2 regions of the Burkholderia pulmonis genome follow, and region 2 is predicted to be linked to the other one. Evidence: riboswitches for the same ligand, from Rfam matches in the RefSeq annotation. Region 2 holds a riboswitch; the other holds the start of a gene.
The links. A riboswitch is a leader RNA that binds a small molecule or an ion and turns the genes downstream of it on or off. The one in region 2 is predicted to bind FMN.
Positions count from the first base shown of each region.

Region 1: another riboswitch for FMN. It lies ahead of ribB (3,4-dihydroxy-2-butanone-4-phosphate synthase); the one in region 2 lies ahead of AC5LXK_RS23645 (6,7-dimethyl-8-ribityllumazine synthase).

Region 1 covers NZ_OZ480186.1:3,082,402-3,086,808, forward strand. The annotation lists gene iolG (inositol 2-dehydrogenase) at 1-585, shown strand, start outside; gene AC5LXK_RS14325 (HAD family hydrolase) at 773-1,459, shown strand; gene ribB (3,4-dihydroxy-2-butanone-4-phosphate synthase) at 1,551-2,261, opposite strand; FMN riboswitch at 2,380-2,528, opposite strand; gene AC5LXK_RS14335 (helix-turn-helix domain-containing protein) at 2,715-3,398, opposite strand; gene AC5LXK_RS14340 (MFS transporter) at 3,616-4,407, opposite strand, start outside.
Region 2 covers NZ_OZ480187.1:1,534,214-1,538,620, forward strand. The annotation lists gene AC5LXK_RS23640 (TonB-dependent receptor) at 1-1,304, opposite strand, end outside; FMN riboswitch at 1,721-1,877, shown strand; gene AC5LXK_RS23645 (6,7-dimethyl-8-ribityllumazine synthase) at 1,944-2,450, shown strand; gene AC5LXK_RS23650 (MarR family winged helix-turn-helix transcriptional regulator) at 2,557-2,988, opposite strand; gene AC5LXK_RS23655 (alpha/beta hydrolase family protein) at 2,985-3,902, opposite strand; gene AC5LXK_RS23660 (ABC transporter substrate-binding protein) at 4,199-4,407, shown strand, end outside.

The DNA of each region.
Region 1 (4,407 bases), on a different replicon from region 2:
GAACGCGGCGAGATCGGCGCGCCGGAAATGCTGGTCGTCACGAGCCGCGACCCGGGCGCGCCGCCGGCCGACTACCTGCGCAGCTCGGGCGGCATCTTCAAGGACATGCTGATCCACGACTTCGACGTGTTCCGCTGGATCCTCGGCGACGAAGCGCAGACGCTACATGCGACCGGAAGCTGCCTGACCGATGCGGCCGTGCACGAAGCGGGCGACATCGACTCGACCGCCGTGACGATCCGCACGCGACGCGGGCTGCTGTGCCAGATCAACACGTCGCGGCGCGCGGCCTACGGCTACGACCAGCGCTTCGAGCTGCTCGGCAGCCACGGGATGCTGCAGGCCGGCAACGTGCGGCCGACCGAGGTGAGCGCGTGGCTCGCCGGCGGCATCGCGACGGACGTGCCGGAACCGTTCTTCCTCGAGCGCTACCGGCATGCGTACGCGGCCGAGATCGCGCACTTCGTCGACGCACTGCGCGACGGCACGCCGGTCAGGACAACGATCGACGACGGACTCGCCGCGCTCGAGCTGGCCGAGGCCGCGACGACGTCGTGGAAAACGGGGCGCGTGATCGAGCTGTGACGCAACCGACGGCGGTGGCGCGGCCAACCGGCCGCCGCCGTCGCGCGATCGACCGCATGCGTGCGCGGCAGACGGCAGCCGCATGATCGCATCGGGAAAATTTGCCGAAGCGTCACGCGGCGCGCGCGCGAAAGCACGTATGATGGCGAATTGATCGGCGTCGCCGGTCTCCCGCATTTTCGTCACCATGCTCGATCACCTCATCTGCGACTGCGACGGCGTGCTCGTCGACAGCGAAGTCATCGCCGACCGCGTGCTGCTCGACACGCTGTCCGCCACGTTCCCGAACCTCGATTTCGAGGCTGCCGCAAAATCGGCATTCGGCCAGCAGACGTCGCGCTTCCTTACCGGAATCGAATCCCGCTTCGGGATCGAGATGCCCGCGAACTTCATCGAGACCATCGAGCACAACATCGAGGTCGCGCTCGCGCAATCGCTCGCGCCGATTTCCGGCGTGCGCGACGCGCTGCTGCAGGTCACGCTGCCGGCGGCCGTCGTGTCGAACAGCCGGCTCGTGCGCGTGCGCAACTCGCTGAAGCGCGCGTCGCTCACCGAGATCTTCGGCGAGCGTGTATTCAGTTCGGAACAGGTGGCGCGGCCGAAGCCCTACCCCGACGTGTACCTGCATGCGGCACACACGCTCGGCGTCGAGCCGGCGCGCTGCGTCGTCGTCGAGGACAGCGTGTCTGGGCTGAATGCCGCGCGTGCGGCCGGGATGAAGACGATCGCGTTCGTCGGCGCGAGCCACATCCCCGACAACTACGCGGATGCACTGCGCGCGATGGGCATCACGCGGATCATGCGAAAGATGGACGAACTGCCGTCGCTCGTCGAAGCCGGCATGCGCGGCGAATTCGGCGACGTGCAGTCCTGATTGTCATGCCGGCCGGTTCAGGCCGGCCTGGCGCGCGCCGGTTCGCGCACGCCGCACCCAGGGCGCGCGAACGCGCCCGTTTTCCTCTTGCTCAAGCCGGTTCGCAGCAGCGTTCGCGCGCGGCCGCCAGCGCCTCGCGGAACTCGACGAGTTCCGCGATCGTCAGCATCGGCAGCCCGTGGCGTTGCGCAAAACGCTCGACGTCGTCGCCGCGCGTCATCGTGCCGTCCGGATTCATCAGCTCGCACAGCACGCCGGCCGGCTTCAGGCCCGCGAGGATCGACAGGTCGACCGTCCCTTCGGTGTGACCGCGGCGCGCGAGCACGCCGCCCGGTTGCGCACGCAACGGAAAGACGTGGCCGGGGCGCACGATGTCGTGCGGCTTCGCGCCTTCCGCGATCGCCGCGCGGATCGTCGTCACGCGATCGGCTGCCGATACGCCGGTGTGCACGCCTTCGCGTGCTTCGATCGACACGGTGAACGCGGTGCCGTTGCGGCTCTCGTTGGTCTGCACCATCGGCGGCAGCTCGAGCGCGCGCACCGTATCGTCGGTCAGGCACAGGCACACGATGCCGCTGCACTCGCGGATCAGCAGCGCCATCGTCTCGGGCGTGATGCGCTCGGCGGCGACGATCAGGTCGGCTTCGTTCTCGCGGTCGTGGTCGTCCTGCAGCACGACCGCGCGGCCTGCGCGCATCGCTTCGAGCGCAGCGGCGATGCGCGGCGGCACCGGTTCGGAATCCAGCAACGGGAGATCGGCAAAGGCGTCGGCCGGTGCCGACGTGATGGACATCAAGGACATGTGAAACGCTCCTCGCAAATACGATTTGGGCGAAAAACGTTCCAGGGCATTGCAAACAGACAGAACGACAACCCGCTTCGCACGCATCGCGAAGCGGCCCTGACGGACATGACTATCTGCACATCTTCTCTCATCCGGACTGTGACCGTCGGCTCTGGCATTCGACCAGATCTGCTGACCCCGCGCAAAAGCACGGGCGCTCGCGGGCTCGCCGGCTTACGCCAGCCTACCGCCGGTGGGGAATTTCGCCCCGCCCTGAAGACGCACTGATTGCCGGACGGGGGTTCCCCGTCACCGGCGGGCCAAGCATACCGCAGCCGCACGCGAAGCGCAGCGAACCACACCTAAAACCTTACTGACGACCCCGTCTAACCGCATCGTCCGAACGGCCGACGGACGGGCAGCCATCCCGCGACAGCCGGAAAATCCACCCGGCTGTTGCGGATCGCGCGGTCAGTGGGCCGCATGCGCGGCGTCGGGCACGAGCCAGCGCGGCGGCACTTCGGGGCTCACCGTCACACGAAACGCGCGCGCTTCGCTGTCGCCCGGATTGCGCAGGCTGTACGGCTGGTCCGCATCGAACACGATCGCGTCGCCGGTTGCGAGCAGCTGGCGGCGGTCGTGCACGCTGACTTCGAGCGTGCCTTCGCTGACGACGAGGTTCACCGTCGTACCGGGGGCGCGATGCGCGCCGGGCTCCGTATGCAGCGGGGCGATCCGCAGCTCGTGGAATTCGGCCGCGGCCGGCTCGCCTTCCGGATACAGCGCGCGCGCCGAGAAGCGCCCGTTCGAGCTGACGACGCGCGATGCGCGTTCGGCCGCCAGGTGCTCGAAGCCGTTCACCGCATGGCGGCGCAGGAACGCGGCGACCGACACCTTCAGCGCCGCGGCGATCTTGCAGAGCACCTTGATCGACGGCACGCTGCGCGCCGATTCGATCTGCGCGAGCATCGCGCGCGACACGCCGGACAGCCGCGCGAGCGCATCGAGCGACAGTTGCCGCTCGGCGCGCAAGCGTGCGAGGTTCACGCCGACGACCTGCTCGAGCAGGTCGAGCGATGCGGACGCGCGCACGTCGGCGGCGTTGCCGGACTCGAAGGAAGACACGTCGCGCACGAGCGCCAGGGATGAAGACATAGCATTGCCTCCGGGCCGCCGCGCGGCCCTGCGTATGGGGTAAGCCGGGATCGGAATCGCGTTGCGCCAGCCATGGCGCGTATCGAAACGCTATCACCCGGCCTTGCGCGGGCAAACGAAGTTATCTTCACACCGTTATCAGCATCGCGGAGGAATGCGTTTCTCGCGAACCTTTTCCTGCCGCTATTGCGTCGCCATCCGCCCGCGCCGGCAATGCTCACTGCGCCGCCGGCGCCGCACCGCGTGCCGGACCGCGCGCGTCGAGCCGCATCGCGAGCCACGTGACGACGAGCGCCGCGAACGTCACCGCGACGGCAACCCACGGCAGCGCATCGAGCGAGAAACCGTGTTCCAGCGCGAGGCCGCCGAGCCACGCGCCGCCCGCATTGCCGACGTTGAACGCGCCGATGTTGAGCGTCGACGCGAGATGCGGCGCGCTCGCGGCCTTCTCGACCACACGCGCCTGCAGCGGCGGCACCGTCGCGAACGCGGCGATCCCCCAGACGAACACGGTGACGGCCGCCGCGACCGGCAGGTGGCTCGTCTTCGCGAACACGGCCATCACGGCCATCAGCGCGACGAGGATCGCGATCAGCGACGGCATCAGCGCACGGTCGGCGAGCTTGCCGCCGAGCGTATTGCCGATCGTGAGCCCCGCGCCGAACAGCACGAGGATCAGCGCGACCGCGCGCGGCGAGTAGCCCGACACGGTCTCGAGAATCGGCGCGATATACGTGAACACGACGAACACGCCGCCGAAGCCGAGCACCGTCATCAGCAGCGCGAGCCACACCTGCGGCTCCTTCAGCACGCGCACTTCGTGGCCAAGGCCGACCGGCCCGCTGTCGTGGCGGTTCGGCACCAGCGCGGCCACGCCGCCGAGCGCGAGCACCCCGAGCGCGGCGACGATCCAGAACGACGCGCGCCAGCCGAGCAACTGGCCGACGAACGTGCCGAACGGCACGCCGAGCACGTTCGACAGCGTGAGCCCGGTGAACATCAGCGCGAT
Region 2 (4,407 bases):
GCGACGTTCGCCGCAACCGACCATACCGGCGTCAGCGAGAACAGCGCGCCGGCCGACAGGCTGCCCGCGTTGAAGTCGCGCGGCTGCGCGCCCGCGAATTTCTCGACGCCGGCCGGATCGGGGTCGACCTTCACATGTTCGAAGCGGCCGCCGAGGCTCAGCTTCAGCGCGGGGACGACCTGCCATTCCTCGAGGCCGAACAGCGCGACGCTGTTGGTGCGCGTGGACGGCACGAGCATTTCGTCGCCGAGCGCGGAGAACGTGTTCTGGCCGAACTGCACGCCGATCGCGCCTTCGAACGGGCCGATCTTGCGATGGCGCGCCTCGATGCGCGCCTCGTAGCCGCGGTTGCGGAAGGTGGTCGCCGTTTCGCCGTTGTCGACTTCCTTGTGGCGGTAGTCGGTGTACGCGAAATCGAATTTCAGCTTCGTGAACGGCCCGCTGAGGTTGCGCACCTCGGAGGCGAGCGCGAGGCGTTCCTGGCGCATCCGCAGCCGCACGTCGCTTTCCGCGACGGAGCCGTAGTTCGATTCGTAACCGCTGTACGACAGGCCCGCGAAACCGTCGGCCCACGTGTACGACGCGCCGACCGCGCCGCCGTGCACACGGCCGTCGCTGTTCGGTACGTTGCCTTCCGGCTGCGGCGTGTCGGGGCCGTCGATCGCGCGTTGCTGGCTGCTGCGCGCGTAGCCGGGAATCCGCAGCTTGCTCGTTTCGCGGTCGAACGCGTCGACGTGGAACGCGAACCGGCCGTTGCCGCCTTCGACCTGCGCGGCACCGGCACGCACGGAATTGGCGCCGCCATAGCGTGCGTCGAGCGCGCCGGTCACGCCCTGGATCGCTTCGCGCGGAATCCGGTTGTCGATCGTGTTGACCACGCCGCCCACCGCGTTGCCGCCGTACAGCAGTGCGGCCGGGCCGCGCACGATTTCGACGCGCTCGATCGACAGCGGATCCTGCGGCACCGCATGGTCGTACGACAGCGATGACGCGTCGTAGGCCGCGACGCCGTTCTGCAGCAGCCGGATCCGGTCGCCGTCCATTCCGCGGATGATCGGGCGGCCGACCATCGGCCCGTAGGTGGTGGTCGACACGCCGGGCAGCCCGTTGAGCGTCTCGCCGAGCGAATCGGCCTGGCGGCGCGTCAGCGCATCGCCGGAGAGCTGGACGGTCGGTGCGATCAGCTCGGTGTCGCCGAGCGGGTTCGCGGTCACGAAGATCGGTGCGAGTGGAGCGGCGGCCGGCGCGGGGTTCGACGACGCGGGCGCATCGGCTTGCGCGTGCGCGACGGCGGCGAACAGCATCAACGAAAGGGACGAAAGCGGGCGAAGCGGTAAGCGAGGGAGGTCGCGCATGGTCGGTGAATCGGTTGGAATCGGATCGGATAACGAGCGATGCGGGCCACCGTAAGATACGATATATTGTTGCGTCATTGACGCGCAGTGACCCGTTGGAACATGGCTCGGCGAGGCTCGGCCACCCACAGTGGAACGCGTCAGACGGACGAGCCTCCAAAATGATATGTTATATCATTTCAAATTCCAAGCTTGCTGGCAGGAAGTCGTATGTTTTCCGTCGGATCGATGAAAAGCTGGCTGGAGCGGCGCGCCGCTCCCGGGAAAGGCGGGATGGGGGTGTCGAGGGCACGAGGCGGGCGGATGGCGCCGCAGCGCCCGCACGACGAGAGTGTGATAGATTTCCGGCGCGGCCAAGGTGCCGCGAACGTTCTCAGGGCGGGGTGAAATTCCCCACCGGCGGTAATCGCGCGATTGCGCGTAGCCCGCGAGCGCTTGCCGACACGCATGTGCACGGCAAGGTCAGCAGACCCGGTTCGATTCCGGGGCCGACGGTCACAGTCCGGATGAGAGAGAGCGGGGTTCGTTGCGTACGCAAGGTACGCGGCTTGTCCCTGTGCGCCCATTCAACTCACACAGGACCTATCGATGACCCAACCTGCTTCCCTTTCCCAAACCGCCGCTCCGCGTATCGCCTTCGTCCAGTCGTGCTGGCACAAGGAGATCGTCGACCAGTGCCGAAACGCGTTCGTCGACGGGCTCGCCAACGCGAACCTGAGCCAGGCGGATTGCGATTTCTTCGAAGTGGCAGGCGCCTTCGAAATTCCGCTGCATGCCAAACTGCTCGCGCAAACCGGCAAGTACGCGGCCATCGCGTGTGCCGGCCTGGTCGTCGACGGCGGCATCTATCGCCATGACTTCGTCGCGCAGGCGGTGATTTCCGGTCTCATGCAGGTGCAGCTCGAAACCGGCGTGGTGGTGCTGTCGGCGGTGCTGACGCCGCATCATTTCCACGGGGCCGAGCATGTCGCCTTCTTCCACGAGCACTTCCTCGTGAAGGGCGCGGAACTCGCGCATGCGTGCGTCGATACGATCGGCAAGGTCGCGGCGCTGAAGGCGGGATCCGTGGCTGCGGCGATCCCGCAGGCGGCCTGACCGCTTTACCGTGTGCGTACCGCTGCGTTGCTTGCGCGGCGGCACGCATGCCGGTTTGGGCGGGATGTCTTCGAAGGGGGCTGCGACACCGCGTTTCAGCCGTCGCTCAGCGCTCCGTCGGAAACCGCTCCTGCAACGTGTGCAGCCAGCGCGCGACGACATCGAGTTCGTCGTCGGAAAACCCGTCGCACAGCTTGCCGTTGAGTTCGCGCAGCAGCACCCGTGCGCGCTTGAGCGCCGCATGGCCTTCGTCGGTCAGGTACAGCCGCGTCGCGCGGCCGTCGTCCGAATCGGCATGACGCGTGATGAGGCCGGCCTTTGCCATCCGGTCGGCGAGCCCCGTCATCGCGGATGGCGCGAGCTGCAGCGCGGCGCCGACTTCACCGATCAGCGCGCCATCCTGCTTCGCGAGACAGAACAGCGCGCCGGCCTGTGCGGCGCTCGCGCGCGTTTCGGTTTCGGCCTTGCGGTCGATCCAGCGCTGCACGCGCCGCTGGCCGATGTTCAACATGAAAAACAGTCGTCGGTCTTCGCTCAAGCTGGGTTCCCGGCTGCAATGGAAAGGGAGGGACGGCCCGTGGTGCGTGGCGTGTCGAGCGCCTGCGCGAGCCAGTCGGCGACGCCCGGCCACAGCACGGTGCCGGGCCGGCTGCGAAAGAAGCCCATGTGCCCGACCGGGCCGCTGCCCGCCGCGTGCGGATCGATCTGGCGGCGTTCGACCTTCGCGCGGGTCAGATAGCTTACCAGCAGGCCGATCGCGGCCGGGTTCGCCCATGGATCGTCGTCGAAGCCGAGCGCCAGGATCGGCAACTGCTGCTTCGAGAAACGCTCGGCCGCGCCGAGCGTCGGGTCGTCGAAGAAATAATGCGGCAGCGTCGTCCAGCGGCTCCACTCGCGGAACACGCCGGCCGGCAGATCCTCGCCGAGCCCGAGCCGCTTGCCGGGCACGTAGCCGAGCAGCGCGGACATCAGCGGGCCGAGCACGCGCAGGATGAGCCGTACCTTCACGCGTTCGGCCGCCTGCGCGATCAGCCGTGTGCTGCCCGCATGCGCGGCGACGAGGACGGCCGCGCGCAGATGGGGCGTGGCGCCGGACAGCCCGATCGCATGCCCGCCGACGCTGTGGCCGACCGCCAGCAGCGGCAGCCCGTCATAAGCCTGCCGCGCCCACGCGGTCGCGGCACCCACGTCGAGTTCCATCCAGTCGCGCATGCGCGCCTGCAGCGCGCCCAGGCGCGCGGGGCGCGACGCGCCGATGCCGCGATAGTTGTAGGTCAGCGCCGCGAAACCGCGTTCGGTGAGGAAGCGCGCGAAGCCCGCATACAGCCGCTCGGGCACGGCCGTGGCCGGATGGATCAGCACCAGCGCGCGGGGCGCGACATCCGGCGACCACAGCGTGCCGTGCAGCGCATAGCCGTCGGCGGCGGAAAATTCGATGGGTTGGGAGGTCATGGCCGTCCTCGTTCCGGGTATTTATTTCGTATGCGAAATATAGTCCAGATTTATTTCGTGCGCGAAATATATATCGAGGAATCATTCGAATAGCAGACGGCGAATGACGGTGGCGGACAGAGTGAGGTCGAGGTCATTTCATAAAATATTTGCATCTTTGCATAGCAGAATATTGCGTTTGTCTCATGAATCGGATCGACGTATCTTCACCGGTTCCATCCGTTCCGCCTGCCGTCGTGCATGGCGGACACAGGGCGACGCCATCGCGCCGCCGCCCGCCAACCCTCCGGGAGATCATGTTGTCGAGCCGAATCGTCACGGCGCTCTTGCTGGCGCTTGCCGCGCAGCCGGGCATCGCCAAGGACACCGTCACGCTGCGCGTCGGTGAACAGAACTACTTCAACATCCAGGCGTCGATGGAGGCGTCCGGCGTGTTGAAGGACCTGCCTTACACGATCGAGTGGAAGCACTTCCAGGCCGCCGCGCCCGTCGCCGAAAGCCTGAA